DNA from 4 places in the Methylobacterium sp. Leaf89 genome. Region 2 is predicted to be linked to each of the others. Evidence: predicted binding sites of a transcription regulator. Region 2 holds the regulator's gene; each other region holds the start of a gene.
The links. Region 2 encodes LexA, which represses DNA repair genes until DNA is damaged. Its sites were predicted from a motif close to TGTTCNNNNTGTGTTCNG; they were not measured.
Positions count from the first base shown of each region.

Region 1: a site for LexA is predicted at 2,513-2,530, ahead of parE (DNA topoisomerase IV subunit B). Genes of this name have one in related genera too.
Region 3: a site for LexA is predicted at 2,608-2,625, ahead of dnaE (DNA polymerase III subunit alpha). Genes of this name have one in related genera too.
Region 4: a site for LexA is predicted at 2,201-2,218, ahead of ASF18_RS08860 (UvrD-helicase domain-containing protein). Genes of this name have one in related genera too.

Region 1 covers NZ_LMML01000001.1:18,478-23,292, forward strand. Annotated here, with positions in the region: gene topA (type I DNA topoisomerase) at 1-278, shown strand, start outside; gene ASF18_RS00095 (PhoX family phosphatase) at 380-2,362, shown strand; gene parE (DNA topoisomerase IV subunit B) at 2,628-4,673, shown strand.
Region 2 covers NZ_LMML01000032.1:23,794-28,608, reverse strand. Annotated here, with positions in the region: gene gltX (glutamate--tRNA ligase) at 1-221, opposite strand, end outside; gene ASF18_RS22410 (ComEC/Rec2 family competence protein) at 416-2,674, shown strand; gene lexA (transcriptional repressor LexA) at 2,668-3,420, opposite strand; gene ASF18_RS22400 (DUF937 domain-containing protein) at 3,766-4,551, opposite strand; gene sfsA (DNA/RNA nuclease SfsA) at 4,715-4,815, shown strand, end outside.
Region 3 covers NZ_LMML01000028.1:650,774-655,588, forward strand. Annotated here, with positions in the region: gene proS (proline--tRNA ligase) at 1-410, shown strand, start outside; gene ASF18_RS14270 (lipoprotein-releasing ABC transporter permease subunit) at 419-1,723, shown strand; gene ASF18_RS14275 (ABC transporter ATP-binding protein) at 1,737-2,450, shown strand; gene dnaE (DNA polymerase III subunit alpha) at 2,861-4,815, shown strand, end outside.
Region 4 covers NZ_LMML01000023.1:166,437-171,251, forward strand. Annotated here, with positions in the region: gene ASF18_RS08860 (UvrD-helicase domain-containing protein) at 1-2,190, opposite strand, end outside; gene ASF18_RS08865 (DUF4160 domain-containing protein) at 2,409-2,651, shown strand; gene ASF18_RS08870 (DUF2442 domain-containing protein) at 2,662-3,174, shown strand; gene ASF18_RS08875 (hypothetical protein) at 3,392-3,643, shown strand; gene ASF18_RS08880 (AsmA family protein) at 3,761-4,815, shown strand, end outside.

The sequences.
Region 1 (4,815 bases), on a different contig from region 2:
ACCTGCCCCAGGCACTGGAGCTGATCGCCGCCCGGGAAGCCGCGGGCGGGGGCAAGAAGAAGGCTCCGGCCCGCAAGGCGGCGGGCGCCAAGGCCCCGGCGAAGAAGGCGGCGGTCAAGAAGGCCCCTGCGGCGAAGGCCGCCGGGAAGACGGCTGCAGCGGACGGGGACGAGGCCTCGGCCAAGCCCGCCGCGAAGGCGACGGCCGCCAAGAAACCGGCGAAGAGCACCAAGGCTGCGGCCGAGAAGCCCGCCGCCGCGGCACGCCGGAAGGCTTAAGGATCGGTGGCCGGGGCACCGGCCGCTGTCACACCGGTGCCATGCGGGCGGGGTAGCGGGGACGGTCGTCAGCCCGCGCCCCGCACCGGACCCGCCACGCCATGACCGCATCGAACCAGAACCGCTCGCAGGCCGCCGAGGCCGCCGAGGATCGCGGGTCGAACGGCAGCGCCAACCCGACCTTCGGCGACGTGGTGGCGGCGCGCTTCGACCGGCGCGACCTCCTGCGCGGGCTCCTCGGGGTCGGCGCCATCGCGGCGGTGGTGACGCCCCGCGCCCTGGCCGCCGGCGGGGCGGTGGGTCCGGCGTCGCCGGCCAGCGACTCCCGATTCCCGTTCGCGGAGATCGAGGCCGGCTCGGACGCGCACCACCACGTCGCCGCCGGGCACGATGCCGAGATCCTGATCCGCTGGGGCGACCCGGTGCTGCCCGGCGCGCCCGCCTTCGACCCGCGCAATCAGTCCGCGGCGGCACAGGCCCAGCAGTTCGGCTACAACAACGACTTCGTCGGCTACTTCCCCATGCCGGGGGCGGCCGACCCGGCGGCGCACGGCCTCCTCGTCGTCAACCACGAATACACCAACGAGGAACTCATGTTCCCCGGCCTCGGGCGCCAGGACGGCAAGGCGGTGGACTTCCAGGGCATGACGCGGGCGCTCGTCGACATCGAGATGGCGGCCCATGGCGGCTCGGTCCTCGAGATCCGGCGCCGGGACGGCCGCTGGACGGTGGTGCCGGATTCCAAATACGCCCGCCGCATCACCGCCACGACGCCGATGGCGCTGACCGGCCCGGCCGCCGGCACCGACCGGGTGCGGACCGGCGCCGATCCCAGCGGCCGGTCGGCCCTCGGGATGATCAACAACTGCGCCGGCGGCACGACCCCCTGGGGCACGTGGCTGACCTGCGAGGAGAACATCAACTACTACTTCTCCGGCGCCCTGCCGAAGGACTCGCCGGAGGCCGCCAACCATAAGCGCTTCAACCTGCCGGCCAACGCCTATGCCTGGGGCCGCTTCCACCCGCGCTTCGACCTCGGCCGCGAGCCCAACGAGCCGAACCGCTTCGGCTGGGTGGTGGAGATCGACCCCTTCGACCCGACGAGCGTCCCCAAGAAGCGCACGGCCCTGGGGCGCTTCAAGCACGAGGGCGCGGCCGGCATCGTCGCGAAGGCCGGACAGTACGTGATCTACCAGGGCGACGACGAGCGTTTCGACTACGTCTACAAGTTCGTCACCCTGGGCCGGGCCGACAGCGGCGACCGCGACCTCCTCGATTCCGGCACCCTGCATGTCGCCCGCTTCGACGCCGACGGGCGCGGCACCTGGATGCCGCTGGTCTTCGGGCAGGGTCCGCTGACGCCCGAGAACGGCTTTGCATCCCAGGCCGACGTGGTGATCGGCGCCCGGCTCGCCGCCGACCGGCTCGGGGCCACCAAGATGGACCGGCCCGAGGACGTCGAGGCCAACCCGAAGACCGGCAAGGTCTACGTGATGCTGACCAACAACGGGAAGCGCAAGGCCGATCAGGTCGATGCCGCCAACCCGCGGGCCGACAACCGCTTCGGCCACATCGTCGAGCTCACCCCCGACGACGGCGACCATGCCGCCACCGGATTCACCTGGGAGATCCTGGTCCGCTGCGGCGATCCGAGCATCGCCCAGGTCGGCGCCACCTTTTCGTCGGCCACCACGACGAACGGCTGGTTCGGGATGCCGGACAATTGCTCGGTCGACGGCCTCGGCCGGCTCTGGGTCGCCACGGACGGCAACGCGCCCTCCCGCACCGGTCGCAATGACGGTATCTGGGCGATGGAGACCGAAGGGGCGGGCCGCGGCACGGGCAAGCACTTCTTCCGCGTGCCCCACGGCGCCGAGATGTGCGGCCCCTATTTCACCCCCGACGACACCACCTTCTTCGTGGCCGTCCAGCATCCCGGCGAGGCCGACGAGGAGGACCCGAAGGCGGTGCCCGCCACCTTCGAGGCGCCCGCCACCCGCTGGCCGGACTTCGACCCGGCGATGCCGCCCCGCCCCGCCGTGCTGACGATCACCCGCCGCGGGGGCGGCCGCGTCGGGACCTGAGGCGGCCCACGGGCGCGGTGCCCGGCGCGACGATCCACGGATCACGCCACCGTCAGGCCTTCTTAACCACCCCCATACCATGTCATGGGGTGGTACGCCCTGTGCGGCGGGGGCTTCCGGCTCCCGCCTCTCGGAGCGGGAACCCCTTTCTGTTTCCGGTTTGTTCCGGTATGGTGAGAGGATGAAGGCGAATGCTGCACGGTTTCCCTCTGCGATCCGGCCCGCGAAGCCCGCGGCTGCCCCCTCACCCGCGCGAGGCGCTCCGGTGAGCGACCCCGCACGCGATCTCTTCGCCGGCGGCAAGGCGCCGCTGCCGAAGGCCGCCGAGCGGCGCAAGCTCGACGCTGTGGCGCCGCTTCCCCCCGTCTCGGCGGAGGCCGGTTACGACGCCTCCACCATCGAGGTGCTGGAGGGGCTGGAGCCGGTGCGCCGCCGCCCCGGCATGTATATCGGCGGCACCGACGAGCGCGCCCTGCACCACCTCTTCGCCGAGGTGATCGACAATTCCATGGACGAGGCGGTGGCGGGCCATGCCAGCTTCATCGAGGTGGAGCTGGAGGAGAGCGGCCACCTCGTCGTCACCGACAACGGCCGCGGCATCCCCGTCGACGCGCACCCGAAATACCCGAACAAGTCCGCGCTCGAGGTCATCATGACCATCCTGCACGCGGGCGGTAAGTTCGACTCGAAGGTCTACGAGACGTCCGGAGGCCTGCACGGCGTCGGCATCTCGGTGGTCAACGCCCTCTCGGACGAGCTCGAGGTCGAGGTCGCCCGCAGCCAGACCCTCTACCGCCAGACCTTTTCGCGGGGGCATGTCCAGGGTCCCTTGGAAACCGTCGGCCGGGTGCAGAACCGGCGCGGCACCCGCGTGCGCTTCCACCCCGATGCCGAGATCTTCGGGGCGCTGAAGTTCGATCCCCGCCGCTTGTTCAAGATGGCCCGCTCCAAGGCCTACCTGTTCGGCGGCGTCGAGATCCGCTGGCGCTGCGCCCCCGCCCTCCTCGAGGGCCTGGACGACGTGCCGGCCGAGACCGTGCACCGCTTCCCCGGGGGCCTGCGCGACTATCTCGCCCGCGATCTCGAGGGCAAGGAACTCGTCACCGACGCGATCTTTTCCGGCAAGATCACCAAGCCGGGCGGGCACGGCTCCCTCGAATGGGCCGTCGCCTGGATGGTGACCGACGACGGCGTCTCGGCTTCCTACTGCAACACCATCCCGACGGCGGAGGGCGGCACCCACGAGAGCGGCCTGCGCGTCGCCCTGCTGCGGGCCCTGCGCGAGCATGCCGAGCGCGTCGGCCAGGCCAAGCGCATGACGGCGGTGACCACCGACGACGTCATGGCGACCTGCGCCTCGATGCTCTCGGTCTTCATCCGCGAGCCCGAGTTCCAGGGCCAGACCAAGGACAAGCTCGCCACCGTCGAGGCCTCGCGCATCGTCGAGACCGCGATCCGCGACGCGTTCGACCACTGGCTCGCCGCCTCCCCGGCCCAGGCCAACAAGCTCCTCGACTGGGTGATCGACCGGGCCGAGGAGCGCCTGCGCCGGCGCCAGGAGAAGGAGGTCGCCCGCAAGTCCGCCACCCGCAAGCTGCGCCTGCCCGGCAAGCTCGCCGACTGCTCCAAGGCCGGCATGGCCGGCTCGGAGATCTTCATCGTCGAGGGTGACTCGGCCGGCGGCTCGGCCAAGCAGGCGCGCGACCGCGCCACCCAGGCGATTCTCCCCTTGCGCGGCAAGATCCTCAACGTCGCCTCGGCCAGCCGGGACAAGCTCGGCGCCAACCAGCTGATCTCGGACCTGACCCAGGCCCTCGGCTGCGGCACTGGCACGGGCTACCGCTCGGAGGACCTTCGCTACGAGAAGGTGATCATCATGACGGACGCCGACGTCGACGGCGCCCACATCGCCTCGCTGCTGATAACGTTCTTCTACCGGCAGATGCCCAAGCTCATCGACCGCGGGCACCTCTACCTGGCGATCCCGCCGCTCTACCGGATCAGCCAGGGCGCCAAGACGGCCTACGCTCGCGACGACGACCACAAGGCGCAACTGATCAAGACGGTGTTCAAGAACGGTAAGGTCGAGATCGGCCGCTTCAAGGGCCTCGGCGAGATGATGCCAGCCCAGTTGAAGGAGACCACCATGGACCCGAAGAAGCGCACGCTCCTGCGGGTGGAGGTGCTGGACGAGGCCCGCGACTCCACCGGGGACGCGGTGGAGCGCCTGATGGGCAACAAGCCCGAGGCGCGCTTCACCTTCATCTCCGAGCGTGCCGCCTTCGCCGACGGGGCCGAGCTCGACATCTGAGACGGCGATCGCCCGCGCCTTCGGAAGACCGGACGCGCGGGCGACGATCGACGGGCCCCGAACGGACGCCCGTCTTGAAGAGGAGCCCAGACGCAAGAAAGCCCGGCCGCGAGGCCGGGCTTTCTTGTTGGCCGGGGCCCGC
Region 2 (4,815 bases):
ACGTCCCCGTCCCAATCGAGCCCGAGCCAGCGCATGCCGTCCAGGATCGCGTCGATGGCGCCCTGCGTCGAGCGTTCGCGATCGGTGTCCTCGATGCGCAGCAGCATGCGGCCGCCGAAGCGGCGGGCATAGAGCCAGTTGAACAGGGCCGTGCGAGCCCCGCCGATGTGAAGGTAGCCCGTGGGCGAGGGCGCGAAACGCGTGACGACGGCTGACGACATCAATCTGGACTTGAATGGCTCGTGATTCGGGCGGGAAGCGGATCGACCGGCCCGGAACCGCGCGTGTAGCATGCGCGCGGGCACGCGTTAAGGAATCGTCCTGTTCCCAGGATCGCAGGGCGCATCGCCGGCTCCCGGTCACGGACGCACGCCCGGAGGTTTTCGCGATGGCGCAGGCGCGGGCGACGACGGCGATGGGGCGCATCACGCGCCACCTCGCCGCGCGTCGCCCGGGCGCCGGGCCGATCCGCGACTGGTTCCGGGCGGGATGGACCCGCGAGATCGAGCAGCGCCGGCTCTTCGCCTGGCTCGCCGTCGCGTTCGGATGTGGCATCCTCGCGTTCTTCCTCGGTACGCAGGGGACGCCGTCGCTCCTGGCGCCGCTCGCGGCCGCCGCCTTGCTCGCCGCGACGACGCCCCTCCTCGTGGCGCGCCCGTTCGGCCTGGCCCTGGTGCTCGCCGCCGTCGCCGCCCTCCTGGGCTTCGCGGCGGCCGCCGCGCGGGTCCGCTCGGTCGACGGGCCGATCCTCGCCCGCACCACGATCGGTCCGCTGGTGGGCACCATCGAAGGGCTGGACGAGCGGGAGGAGGGGGCGCGCCTGATCCTCCGCGTCGAGAGCTTCGGCACCCTCGGCGCCGAGGTCCGCCCGGTCCGGGTGCGGGTCTCCTACCGCAAGGCGAATACCCTGAAGCCGGGCGACCGCATCGCCGCGACCGCGCGCCTGCTTCCGCCGCCGGAAGCCGCCCGCCCCGGAGGCTACGATTTCGCCCGGGATGCCTTCTTCCGTGAGATCGGCGCGGTGGGCTCCCTCGTCGGCAAGGTCGACCTGCGACCGCCGGCCGAGAGCGCGGACTGGCAGATCCGCCTCGCGGCCGCCGTCGACGTGGCCCGCAACGCCCTGACGCGCCGCATCACCGACGCCAACGGCGGACAGGCCGGGGCGGTGGCGGCGGCCCTGGTGACGGGCAAGCGCGGCCTGATCAGCCCCGAGACCAACGACATCCTGCGCGCCGCCGGCATCTACCACGTCGTCTCGATCTCGGGCCTTCACATGGTCCTGGCGGCCGGCGTGGTGTTCTGGCTCGTGCGGGCGCTCCTGGCCCTCGTTCCGTTCGCGGCGCTGCACTGGCCGATCAAGAAGATCGCCGCTGCCGTCGCCATGGTGGGCGTGACGGCCTACTGCGTCTTCTCCGGCTGGGACATCGCCGCCGAGCGCTCGCTGATCATGACCCTCGTGATGCTCGGCGCGATCCTGGTCGATCGCCCGGCGCTCAGCATGCGAAACCTAGCCCTCGCCGCCCTGATCGCCCTGGCCCGCGAGCCGGACGGCCTCCTCGGCCCGAGCTTCCAGATGTCGTTCGCGGCGGTGGCCGGCCTGATCGCCTGCGCGCCGCTGATCGCCGGACGCGGGCGACATCGCGACGGTGCCGGCCTGCTCCCCCGGATCGTCGCCCTGGCGACCGCGGCGGTCCTGGGAACCCTGGCCACGACGCTCGTGGCCCAGATCGCCACCGCGCCCTTCGCCACCTACCACTTCCAGACGGTGCAGCCCTTCGGGCTGGTGGGCAATGCGCTCACCCTGCCGCTGGTCTCCCTGGCGGTGATGCCGTCAGCGGTTCTGGGCATCCTCGCCTATCCGTTCGCGCTGGATCAGCCGGTCTGGTGGGCCATGGGCCTGGCGGTGCGGGGGATGCTGACCATCTCGACCTGGATCGCGGGCTTCGGCAACGCCGTCGTCGTGGTCCCGGCCTTCGGCACGGGGGCCCTCGGCCTCCTGGCCGCCGCCCTGATCGTCCTGACGCTCCCGGCCTCGTCGCTGCGCTGGCTCGGCCTCATTCCGGCAGCGATCGGCATCGCCTGTGCGGCTGCCCCGGATCGCTACGACATCTACGTCGATCGGGAGGGGGCGGGCGCCGCCATCCGCCAGCGCAACGGGCGGCTCGCCACCCTTGGCCGGCCGCCCCCCTTCGTGCTCGCGCAATGGCTCAAGGCCGATGGAGACGACCGACGGGTGCAGGACGTCACGGGGTTCGAGGGCGCGCGCTGCGATCGCCTGGGCTGTACCCTGACCACACCCGACGGCCGCGTGCTCGCCCTGACCACCGACAAGCGTGCCCTCGGAGAGGACTGCGCCAGGGCCGACATCCTGATCACCCGGCAATCCACGCCCGGGGGCTGCGCCGCATCGATCGTCATCGACCGGGATTTCCTGGGATCGCACGGTGCGACCGCGATTCGCCTCACCCGCGATGGGCCGCCCCTCGCCTCCGCGAAGCATCCCGGGGATGTCGTGCCCTGGCGTGCGACGCCTTTGCGCAAGCCGTTGGACCCGCCGGGAACGTCCTTGCCATCTTCTACACCGCCGGCGTCGGTCTTACCGGAAATCCCCGATCGCACCCGCGACCCGTCGGATCCGTCCGGCGATGAACCGGACGGGGACCCCCTTCAGTAGCGGCGCACCAGACTGACGAGACGTCCCTGGATCTGCACCCGATCCGGCCCGAGGACCCGCGTCTCGTAGGCCGGATTCGCCGCTTCCAGGGCGATGGACGATCCACGCCGGCGCAGGCGCTTCAGCGTCGCCTCCTCGTCGTCGATGAGGGCCACGATGATGTCGCCCGTATTGGCGGTGTCCTGCTTGCGGATGACCACCAGGTCGCCGTCGAGGATCCCGGCATCGACCATCGAATCGCCGCGCACCTCCAGGGCGTAATGCTCGCCGCCGGCCAGGAAATCCGGCGACATCGTCACCGAATGGCTCTGTTCCTGGATGGCCGAGATGGGCGTACCGGCCGCGATCCGACCCATCACCGGGATGGTCACGGCCCGACCGCTCTCGTCGGTGGCCTGCGTGGTCGGCAGTCGGGACACCGATGCGCCGGCCGGCAGGCCCTTGCCCTTGCCGCCTTCGACCACGCTCGGCGTGAAGCGGCGAACCTCGGAGGCCGGAGCGGCGCGCGGGGCGCCCGCATTCCCCCCGAGGCTCTCCGGCATCCGGATCACCTCGATGGCCCGCGCCCTGTTGGGCAGCCGGCGCAGGAAGCCGCGCTCCTCCAGGGCCGTGATCAGGCGGTGAATGCCCGACTTCGACTTCAGGTCGAGGGCGTCCTTCATCTCGTCGAACGACGGGGGAACGCCGCTCTCGCGCATCCGAAGCTGGATGAACTGGAGCAGGTCCAGCTGCTTACGCGTCAACATGCGGGACACTCTTCGTTAGCGCAACGGATCGCGGCGGGTGGCACTAGAAACAAACCACGAACACGTTAAACGTTCCGTAAGTGTTCTGCAAGGGTTCCCATCTCAAGCCTCTCGGGCCCGATCCGTTCGATCCCTTCGGGAAGGGCAGATCTGGGCGTCGCCCGAGCGCCACGCCGGCCTGCCGCTGCGGCCATCGCTGCGATCGAGTGGTGCCCCGATCCGACGAACGAGTTGGACGGCCGGCGTCGGGACCGGTCGGCAGGGCGCCGCGCCCTCGGGTCGATGGCCCGGCGACGATCGGTTCTGTGCCATCCTCTGCCGGCGTCGCCGACGGCGGGTCTTCGGCTAGCGCTGCCCGGTGCGCCCTGCCTTGGGCCGGTCACCCGAACCGTTGCCGCCCGTCTCGGTGGGATTGCGGGGATCCTGCCAGAAGGTATCGAACAGGCGCTGCATCGCGCGGGCGTTCTCCTGCTGCACCTCCAGGCCCGTCTGGAACATCTGCTGCATCACGTCGAAGGGCGCTTCCGTGGCCGACCTGTCCGGCGCGGCGGACTCCGGCCGGGGCGAAGCCGCGAGCCACGTCGACGCCGCACGCGGTCGCGCCTGGGGCGAGGGCGTCGCGGGCTTCGGGGCCTTGGCGCCGGAGTTCAGGAACGCCTGCATCATCTCCGACCAGGCATTGGGCGGGAAGCCGAAGGGGTTCGCCTCGGCGCGCGGGGCCGGCGCCGCGGCAGGCGGCTGGTTGATCATGACGTGGACGATCCCCGCCACCACCATGCCGGCCATGATCGGCAGCATCTGCTTCAAGGCCGGCATCGCCACGCCGCTGACGGCAGCGGCCTGCTGCAGAACGGCCTGACTCAGATGGGGCGAGCCGAAGAGTTGCTGGACCAGCATGTCCATCTGCGGCGTCGCGCTCGACGCCTTCGGCGCGGCGGGGCCGACGAGATTGAAGAGGTGGGCGAAGCCGGTCGGATCCTGGGCGACGTTCCGCTGCAGCCCCATCGTGAGGGCCGGAAGCAGGGCTTCCATCGCGCGCAGGCTCTGCTCCGGCGACAAACCGAACTGCCGTCCGAAACCCTGCGCGTTGGGGCCCGCCTGCGCCTGAAGGATGTCGAACAGATTGAACATGGCGGCCTCGCGGACGAACTGCGGCTTTCCCGGTCATCGACCCGGGCGCGCCGCGCGAATTCTGTCGCATCCGGTCGGTACTGACCAGCCCGGGCGCCTCACGACGGCCCGATTCCCCGTCGACGGGGGCCCGTATCAACCCGTTTCTTGCCCCGGACCCGCGATGCGCTTCCCTTCGCCCCTGATCGAGGCGCGCCTGGTGCGTCGCTACAAGCGCTTTCTCGCCGACCTGCAGCTTGCCGACGGGTCCGTGATCACGGCCCA
Region 3 (4,815 bases), on a different contig from region 2:
ACGGCGTCGAGCGCCCGGTCCACATGGGCTCCTACGGGATCGGCCCGAGCCGCCTCGTGGCGGCGATCATCGAGGCTTCCCACGACGAAGCCGGGATCATCTGGCCCGACGCGGTGGCGCCCTTCGACGTGGCGCTGATCAACCTCAAGACGGGCGATGCCGCCACCGACGCCGCCTGCGGCGAGATCCAGGCCACCCTCGAGGCGGCCGGCCTCAGCGTGCTCTACGACGACCGCGACGAGCGCCCGGGCGCCAAGTTCGCCACGGCCGACCTCATCGGCCTGCCCTGGCAGGTCATCGTCGGCCCCCGCGGCCTCGCGGAGGGCAAGGTGGAGCTGAAGCGTCGGGCCGGCGGCGAGCGCGAAAGCATCGCCCCGATCGATCTGCTCGCCCGCCTGAAGCGGCTCTGAGGCACCCCATGGCGGCGACCCTCACGGACAGGCTTGCGGGCCTTCGCGCCCGGTTCCGGCGCGGGAGCACGCCCCCCTTCGCCGGGTTCGAGTGGATCATCGCCGGGCGCTACCTGCGGGCCCGGCGCCGGGGCGGCGGCGTCTCCGTGGTGGCGTTCTTCTCGCTCCTCGGCATCGCCCTGGGCGTCGCCACGCTGATCATCGTGCTCTCGGTGATGAACGGCTTCCGCACCGAGCTCCTGTCGAAGATCGTCGGCATCAACGGCCACGTCTTCGTCGCCCCGATCGACAAGCTCTTCACCGACTATGCCGACCTGTCCGAGCGCCTGTCGAAGGTCGCCGGGGTGCGGGCGGCGATCCCCCTGGTGGAGGGGCAGGCCTTCGCCTCTTCGCCCTATGGCGGCGCCGGCAGCGGCGTGCTGGTCCGCGGCATCCGGGGCGAGGACCTCGACAAGATCGGCGCCATCGCGAGCAACATCAAGGGCGGCAGCCTGGAGGGCTTCGACGACGGGTCGGGCGTCGCCATCGGCCGGCGCCTGGCCGAATCCCTCGGCGTCCAGGCCGGCGACCAGATCAACCTGCTGACGCCGAAGGGCGCCTCGACGCCGTTCGGCACGGCGCCGCGCACCAAGGGCTACACCATCAAGGCGATCTTCGAGATCGGCATGACCGAGTTCGACTCGACCTTCGTGTTCATGCCCCTGACGGAGTCCCAGGCCTTCTTCAACCGGGACGCCGATGTCAGCCTGATCGAGATCTACCTCGACAATGCCGAGGCGGTGGGCACGATGCGGCCCGACCTCGAGATGGCGGCCGAGCGCCCGGTGCTCCTCACCGACTGGCGCCAGCGCAACCGGACCTTCTTCGGCGCCCTGGAGGTGGAGCGGAACGTGATGTTCCTGATCCTCAGCCTGATCGTCGTGGTCGCGACCCTGAACATCATTTCGGGGCTGATCCTGCTCGTGCGCGACAAGTCCAGCGACATCGCCATCCTGCGCACCATGGGGGCGACCCCCGGCACCATCATGCGGGTGTTCCTCATCAACGGCGCGCTGATCGGCGTGGTGGGGACCCTGAGCGGGCTGGCCCTCGGCATCCTGATCACGATGAACATCAAGGGGATCCAGCGGGTGCTGTTCCCTTCCGCCTGGGACCCCACGGTGCGCTTCCTGGCCGAGATCCCGGCCGAGATGAACGCCAACGAGATCACCGTGGTGGTCGTCACCTCCATCGCCCTGTCGCTGATCGCGACGCTGTATCCCTCGTGGCGCGCCGCCCGGCTCGATCCGGTGCAGGCCCTGCGCTACGGTTGAGGCCCGAGCATCCATGACCACGACAGCCGAGGCGCCCGGCGCGCAGCCGGTCCCGGCCCTGTTCTTCGCCAAGGTGGAGCGGCGCTACGCCCAAGGGGCCGGCGCCCTCGAGATCCTGCGCCAGGCGGATTTCGCGATCTGGCCGGGCGAGCTCGTCGCCCTGGTGGCGCCCTCGGGGGCCGGCAAGAGCACGCTGCTGCACCTCGCCGGCCTGCTGGAGCGCCCCGACGGCGGCGAGATCTACATCGGCGGCCGTCCGACCGCCGCGATGGTGGATTCCGAGCGCACCCGCCTGCGGCGCGAGGAGATGGGCTTCGTCTACCAGTTCCACCACCTCTTGCCGGAATTCTCGGCCCTGGAGAACGTGGTGATGCCGCAGCTGATCCGCGGGCTCTCGCAGCGCGAGGCGCGGGCGCGGGCGGACGAACTCCTGAGCTTCCTCGGCCTCAAGGAGCGCCTCCAGCACCGGCCGGCCGAACTCTCGGGCGGCGAGCAGCAGCGCGTCGCCATCGCCCGCGCGGTCGCCAACGGCCCGCGCCTGCTCCTGGCCGACGAGCCCACCGGCAACCTCGATCCGCACACCGCCGCCCACGTCTTCGGCATCCTGGTGGCGCTGGTGCGCGCCTCCGGCCTCGCCGCGCTGATCGCCACCCACAACATGGATCTCGCCGCCCGCATGGACCGGCGCGTGACGATCCGGGACGGGCTGATCGAGCAGCTGCCCTGAGGGCCGGGCACGGGTATCAATGGCGGCGGATCGCTGGGCCGCGGAGGTCCGACGCCTTCGCGTGAGCACGCGGAGCCGATCCGCGACCGATGGCCAAGGCGACGGGATTTACCGGGCCGTAACCACGATGCGGTGCGCCGACGAGTTTTGCTTTACATAGAACAAAACAGGAACAAAACTCGGGGCGTCAACGAAAGGCGAGGCCCATGTTCAAGCGGATGATCCTGACGGGTGCGGTCGAGTTCATGGCCTTCGGGCTCCTGGCGATGTCCATCGCCGCCTGGGCTGTCGCACTGGCGCCCTTGCGTTAGCGTTGCGGCGGGGTCACAGGGGTCGCGCGGTCCACAGGGAAACGCGTCCGGGCCCCGAATTCTCATGGATTGGAAACCACGACTCGGGCTGGTGGTCTCATGGCGCGCATCCTGAAAGACCCGGCTTACGTCCACCTCCACGTTCACTCGTCGTTCTCCCTGCTGGAAGGGGCCCTGAAGGTCGGGGACATCGTGAAGGCGGCGCTCGCCGACCGGCAGCCGGCCCTGGCGCTCACCGACACCAACAACCTGTTCGGGGCGCTGGAATTCTCCGAGAAGGCCGCCGGCGCCGGCCTCCAGCCGATCCCGGGCCTCCAGCTCACCGTCGCCTTCGAGGCGCCCGATCCGATGGCGCGCGTCGGGCAGGGCCAGGCCGGCTGCGCCAACATCGTCGTGCTGGCGAAGGACGAGACCGGCTACGGCAACCTGCTGCGTCTGGCGAGCCGCGCCTATTTCGACGGGGCGCTGGGCGACGCCCCCCGGGTCGGCGTCGAGGCCCTGGCCGAGTCGAGCGCCGGCCTGATCGCCCTGACGGGCGGTTCCACCGGGCCCCTCGACAGCGCCCTGCGGCAGGGCCGGGCCGAACTCGCCGCCGGCCGCCTGGCGCAGCTGCGCGCGGCCTTCGGCGAGGACGGCCTCTACGTCGAGATCCTGCGCCACGGGCTGCCCGACGAGCGCATGGTCGAGCGGGAATTGCTGCGGCTCGCCGACACGAACGGCCTCTCGGTGGTGGCCGCCAACGAGCCGTTCTTCGCCCGGGAGGGCGACTACGACGCCCACGACGCGCTGCTGGCCATCGCGGACGGCCGCCTCGTCTCGGACGACCGCCGCCGCAAGCTGACCCCGCGCCACGGCTTCAAGACCCGCGCCGAGATGGCCGCGCTCTTCGCCGACCTGCCGGACGCTCTGAACGCCACCGTCGAGATCGCCATGCGCTGCGCCTACCGCGTGCGCACCCGCAAGCCGATTCTGCCGAATTTCGGCGTGGTCGCCGCCCTCGACGCCGCCGCCCCCGAGGGCACCCCCGAAGTCCCGGCGGCGCCCCCCCCCGACGAGCCGGCGGAGCTGCGCCGGCAGGCGGAGGCCGGTCTCGAACGGCGCCTCGCCCAGCACGGCACCGCGCCTGGCATGTCCGAGCAGGTCTATCGCGACCGCCTCGCCTTCGAGCTCGACGTCATCGTCGGCATGAAGTTTCCCGGCTACTTCCTGATCGTGTCGGACTTCATCAAGTGGGCCAAGGACCACGACATCCCGGTCGGGCCGGGCCGCGGCTCCGGCGCCGGCTCCCTGGTGGCCTGGTCGCTCCTCATCACCGACCTCGACCCGCTGCGCTTCGGCCTGCTGTTCGAGCGCTTCCTCAACCCCGAGCGCGTCTCGATGCCGGATTTCGACATCGACTTCTGCGTCGAGGGCCGCGAGCGGGTGATCAGTTACGTGCAGCAGCGCTACGGCGAGCGGCAGGTGGCGCAGATCATCACCTTCGGCACCCTGCTGGCCCGCGGCGTGCTGCGCGACGTCGGCCGCGTGCTGGAGATGCCCTACGGGCAGGTCGACAAGCTGACCAAGCTCGTGCCGCAGAACCCGGCCAATCCCGTCACCCTGGTCCAGGCCATCGAGGGCGAGCCGAAGCTCCAGCAGGCGATCGAGGAGGAGCCGATCGTCGCCCGGCTCATGGAAATCTCGAAGAAGCTCGAGGGCCTGCACCGGCACGCCTCGACCCACGCCGCCGGCGTGGTCATCGGCGACCGTCCCCTCGAACAGCTGGTGCCGCTCTACCGCGACCCGAAGACCGGCATGCGGGTGACCCAGTTCAACATGAAGTGGGTCGAGGCCGCGGGCCTGGTGAAGTTCGACTTCCTCGGCCTGAAGACCCTGACGCTGCTGCGCTGCTGCACGGACTTCCTGGCCCGGCGCGGCATCATCGTGGATCTCGCCTCGCTGCCCCTCGACGACCCGGCGACCTACGCGCCGATGAAGCGCGGCGAGACGGTGGGCGTGTTCCAGGTGGAATCGGCCGGCATGCGCAAGGCCCTGGTCGAGATGCAGGCCGACCG
Region 4 (4,815 bases), on a different contig from region 2:
CTCGATCTGGCGCGGGCCGCCCCGACTGGCCGGCGAACGGTTGCCGACCCCGTAGCCGTTGGCGTTTCCGGACTGCGCCGTATTGGCCTGGGCCCGCTGCCAGCCGGGCGTGCCGTAGGACGAGCCGAAGGGCGCCGGGTTCCGGTCGAAGCGCGAGGCCCCGGCCGCGAAGTGGGCGGGGGCATCGATCACATCGACGCTGTCCTCGGGCAACTCGTCGATGAAGCGGCTCGGCACCGTGGAGGACCACAGGCCGTGGATGCGCCGGTTGACGGCGAAGGACAGCTTGGCGCGCTTGCGGGCCCGGGTCAGGCCGACATGGGCGAGGCGGCGCTCCTCCTCCAGCCCGGCGCGGCCGCTCTCGTCGAGCGCCCGCTGGTTCGGAAACAGGCCATCCTCCCAGCCCGGCAGGAAGACGGTGTCGAATTCCAGGCCCTTGGCGGCGTGGAGGGTCATCAGCGAGACCCGGTCGGCCCCCTCCTGCTCGCTGGCCTCCATGACCAGCGAGACGTGCTCGAGGAAGGCGGCGAGGTCCGGGAACTCCTCCATGGAGCGGACGAACTCCTTGAGGTTCTCCAGGCGTCCGGCGGCGTCGGCCGACTTCTCCTTCTGCCACATCTCGGTGTAGCCGGATTCCTCCAGGATGGTCTGCGCCACCTCCGAATGCGGCTGGGTTCCCACCAGCCGGGCCCAGCGTGAGAAGCTCTCGACCAGGGCGCGGACGCCGGACCGGGCGCGGGGCTTCAGCTCGTCGGTCTCCACGACGAGGCGGGCCGCCTGGAGCAGCGGCACCCGCTCGGCCCGGGCATAGGCGTGCAGCGCCTGCAGGGTGGCGTCGCCGAGGCCTCGCTTGGGCGTGTTGAAGATGCGCTCGAAGGCGAGGTCGTCGGAGGGGTTGGCGGTGACGCGCAGATAGGCGAGCGCGTCGCGGATCTCGGCCCGCTCGTAGAAGCGCGGGCCGCCGATGACCCGGTAGGGCAGGCCGAGCTGGACGAACCGGTCCTCGATCTCGCGCATCTGGGCCGAGATGCGCACCAGCACGGCGATCTCCGAGAGGGGATGCTGCTGGGCCTGGAGACTCTCGATGGCTTCCGCCACTTGGCGGGCCTCCTCCTCCGAATCCCAGGCGCCCGACACCGTCACCTTCTCGCCGGCGACGTCCTCGGTGCGCAGGGTCTTGCCGAGGCGGCCCTCGTTCTTGGCGATGAGACCGGAGGCGGCGGCGAGGATATGGCCGGTGGAGCGGTAGTTGCGCTCCAGGCGGACCACCACGGCGCCTGGAAAGTCGTGCTCGAAGCGCAGGATGTTGTCGACCTCGGCGCCGCGCCAGCCGTAGATCGACTGGTCGTCGTCGCCCACGCAGGCGACGTTGCGGTGGCCCTGCGCCAGCAGGCGCAGCCAGAGGTACTGGGCGACGTTGGTGTCCTGGTACTCGTCCACGAGGATGTAGCGGAAGCGCTGCTGGTAGTTTTCCAGCACGTCCGGGTTCTCGCGCCAGAGCTTGAGGCAGAGCAGCAGCAGGTCGCCGAAATCGGCGGCGTTGAGGGTCAGGAGCCGGGCCTGATAGGCGGCATAGAGCGCCCCGCCCTTGCCGAAGGCGAAGGCCTGGGCCTCGCCGGGCGGCACCTGCTCGGGCAGGAGGCCGCGGTTCTTCCAGCCGTCGATGGCCGAGGACAGGGCGCGCGCGGGCCAGCGCTTCTCGTCGATGTTCTGATCGACGATGACCTGCTTCATCAGCCGCAGCTGGTCGTCCATCCCGAGAATCGTGAAGTCGGAGCGCAGGCCCACCAGTTCGGCGTGCCGGCGCAGGATCTTGGTGCCGATGGAGTGGAAGGTGCCGAGCCAGGGCATGCCCTCGCCGGCCGGCCCGATGAGCCCGCCGATGCGGTGCTTCATCTCGCGCGCGGCCTTGTTGGTGAAGGTCACCGAGAGGATGTCGAAGGGCCGCGCCCTGGCCGTCGCGATCAGGTGGGCGATGCGCGTCGTCAGCACCCGTGTCTTGCCGGTGCCGGCCCCGGCCAGCACGAGCACCGGCCCGTCCGTCGCCTCGACGGCGCGGCGCTGCTCGGCGTTCAGCCCTTCGAGGTAGGGCGAGCCCTGCGGCCGGAGGGAGGCCATGGCACGGGCGGCGATGGAGGTCGGGGCGGCGTCGGAGGCGGATGCGCCGGCCGCGTCGAAGCGTTGAGTCATCGCGCATCCCTGGACCAAAACGCGAACGGCGTCGAGGGTCGCGCGCGTTTCCGGAGTGGCCCGGCCTCCGCCTTGACGGTCTCCGAGGCTCCATCTCGGACGCACCTCGTATCCCGGAGAGTGTCGGATCGGCGATTAAATTCATCCGAAAATCGGATGAGGAATTTCCGCCAGCCCGGGCCAGGACTATGTCTCGACGGGATGGGTGAGGCGCGGCGATGGGCGAGCTCTATCAGTCGGGGAGCATCATCATTCGGTTCTATGCCAACGATCATCTGCCGCCGCATTTCCACATCCTGACACCGGATGACGAGGCTCTCGTGGAGATTGCCACCCTCCGACTGTTGGCCGGCGCCCTGCCGGGCAAGATCGAGCGCGAGGCCCTGGCCTGGGCCGCCGAGAACCGTGCCGCCGTCGCGGCCGAATGGAATCGGACCAACGCCCGCTTCCCGATTGCCTGAGGAGGTTGCCGTGAACGATCCCCTGCCCCGCATCTCAACCGTCATCGCCACGGGTCCCACCGGCCTCGGCGTGATGTGGCGCGACGACCGGTCCGACCGCGTGGACCTCGCCGGATGGATCGCCACCGGCGGTGAGATCCTGTCGCCTCTGAACGATCCGGCCCTGTTCGCGACGGTCCGGCTCGGAGATCACGGGACCTCCGTGGAATGGGTCAGCGAGGACGGGGACCTCGCCATCGATGAGCATCATCTCAGGCTGATCGCGGACGAACAGCGGCGGTTCGGCCGCGCGGAGGTGACTGCGTGGCAGACAGCCGCCGGACTGTCGAACCAGGAATCCGCGGATTTCCTCGGCCTCTCGCTGAGCACGTGGAACGCCTACAAGGCGGGCATCAGCGCGGTGCCGACTCCCGTTGCGATGGCGTGTCGGGCGGCCCTGCGCGACCCGATCCTGCTCCACGCCCATTACCGGCCGCGCAAGCGGGGCCGCCCGCGCCGCGTGGGCGCACCCAGCGCGGCGTAGGGTGGCGCGGTCCGCCAGGCAGAGACCGCGACACACTGAGACTCCGGCGGCCAAGGACGGAAGAGGACGGAAACCCGCAACCTCCCGTCGCTGCCGACGATCGATGCGGCAGTCTCACGCAGCGTCGCAGAACCTTCGAAAACCGGAACCCGCCTTCCCACCGGCAGGTCGTCTCACCAGATCACGACATCACAGTGCACCTGACAAGGACGCCGCCATGCGTAGCTCCCCCGCCCTTCTCGCCGGCCTCGCGCTCCTCGCCGCCGGTCCGGCCCTCGCCCAGGTCTCGTCGCGGGGCGTCGACAGCCTGAATGCCACCAACGAGCGCCTGTCCAACCGCAGCGAACTCCGGGGCATCGAGCAGCGCCAGCAATTCGACACCAACCAGACGCGCCTGCAGATCCAGCGCGGCGACCTGTTCCGGCCGAGCGCGCCCCCCGCCCCGATCGTCGTTCCGGGCCGTCGCTGAGCCGCGGCCCCGGGGCGCCGGACCCGGCGCGCCGGCCCTGGCGCGCGCGGGCGTTCCCTGTGCTATGTCCGCCGACGGAGCGGGGCCCGACCCGGGTGACGAGGCGGAACAGAGACGGTGCGTGACATCCTGACCGCGCTGGCGGGCGCCGTCATCCTGCTCCTCGTCGCGGCGCTCGCCGTCCCGCCCTTCGTGGCCTGGGAGGGCTATCGCGGCACGATCGACCGGACGATCGCGCGCTCCCTCGGGGTCGCGGCTCAGACCGAGGGCCGTATCGGTGTCCGGCTCCTGCCCTCGCCGCGCCTCAAGCTCGATCGCCTGCGACTGGGGTCCGGGGCCGGCGCCGCGCAGAAGCCCGCCCTCGACCAGCCCCAGCTCGACCTGCAGTGGATCAAGGCCGAGATCGCCCTGGCGCCCCTGCTGAAGGGCGAGATCCTGTTCACCGAGACGCGGGTCGGCCGGGCGGAGGTCAAGCTCCCCGTCACCGATGGCGAGGCGATGCTCCTGCCCACGCGCGGGCTGTCGGCGGCCCTGCGGCGCGACCTCGCCATCGAGGACCTGTCGATCCGGCAGTTCGTGCTGACGACCCAGGTGCTCGCGACGGGCCGGACCGAGCAGTTCTACGCCGAGGCCCTTCAGGTCTCCGCGCCCGCCCTCGTCGGCCCCTGGCGGGCCGAAGGCACGAGCCGGGGCGTCCCCTTCCGGGTCTCGACCGGTGAGCTCGGGCCCGACGGCGTCAACGTGAAGATCGCGGGCGGCGGCGACACGCAGCCCCGCTTCGAGGCCGATGCCCGCATCGGCCTCGCACCCGCCGGCACGGCGACGGGCGGACGGCGCCTGACCTCGGCGGTGGCCGAAGGCAGCGCCCGGATCGTCGTCGGGCCGCCGGTCCAGGCGGCGGGCGCCTATCTGCCCTTCTCCCTTGCCGGCAAATTCAAGGGGCGCGGCCTGACGGCCCGGTTCACCGACGTCGCCCTGGAGATCGATCCCGGCGGCCAGGCCCTGCGCCTGGGCGGCTCGGGTCAGCTCGACCTGAAGCAGTGGCGCGGCGCCCTGGCGCTCTCCACCCGTCGCCTCGACCTCGACGCCTTCCTGACCTCGGCGGCCGGACAGGCGCTGATCGCCCGCGGCCTGCCGAACACCGGCGGCCGCAACGGCCTCGGACTGCCGAT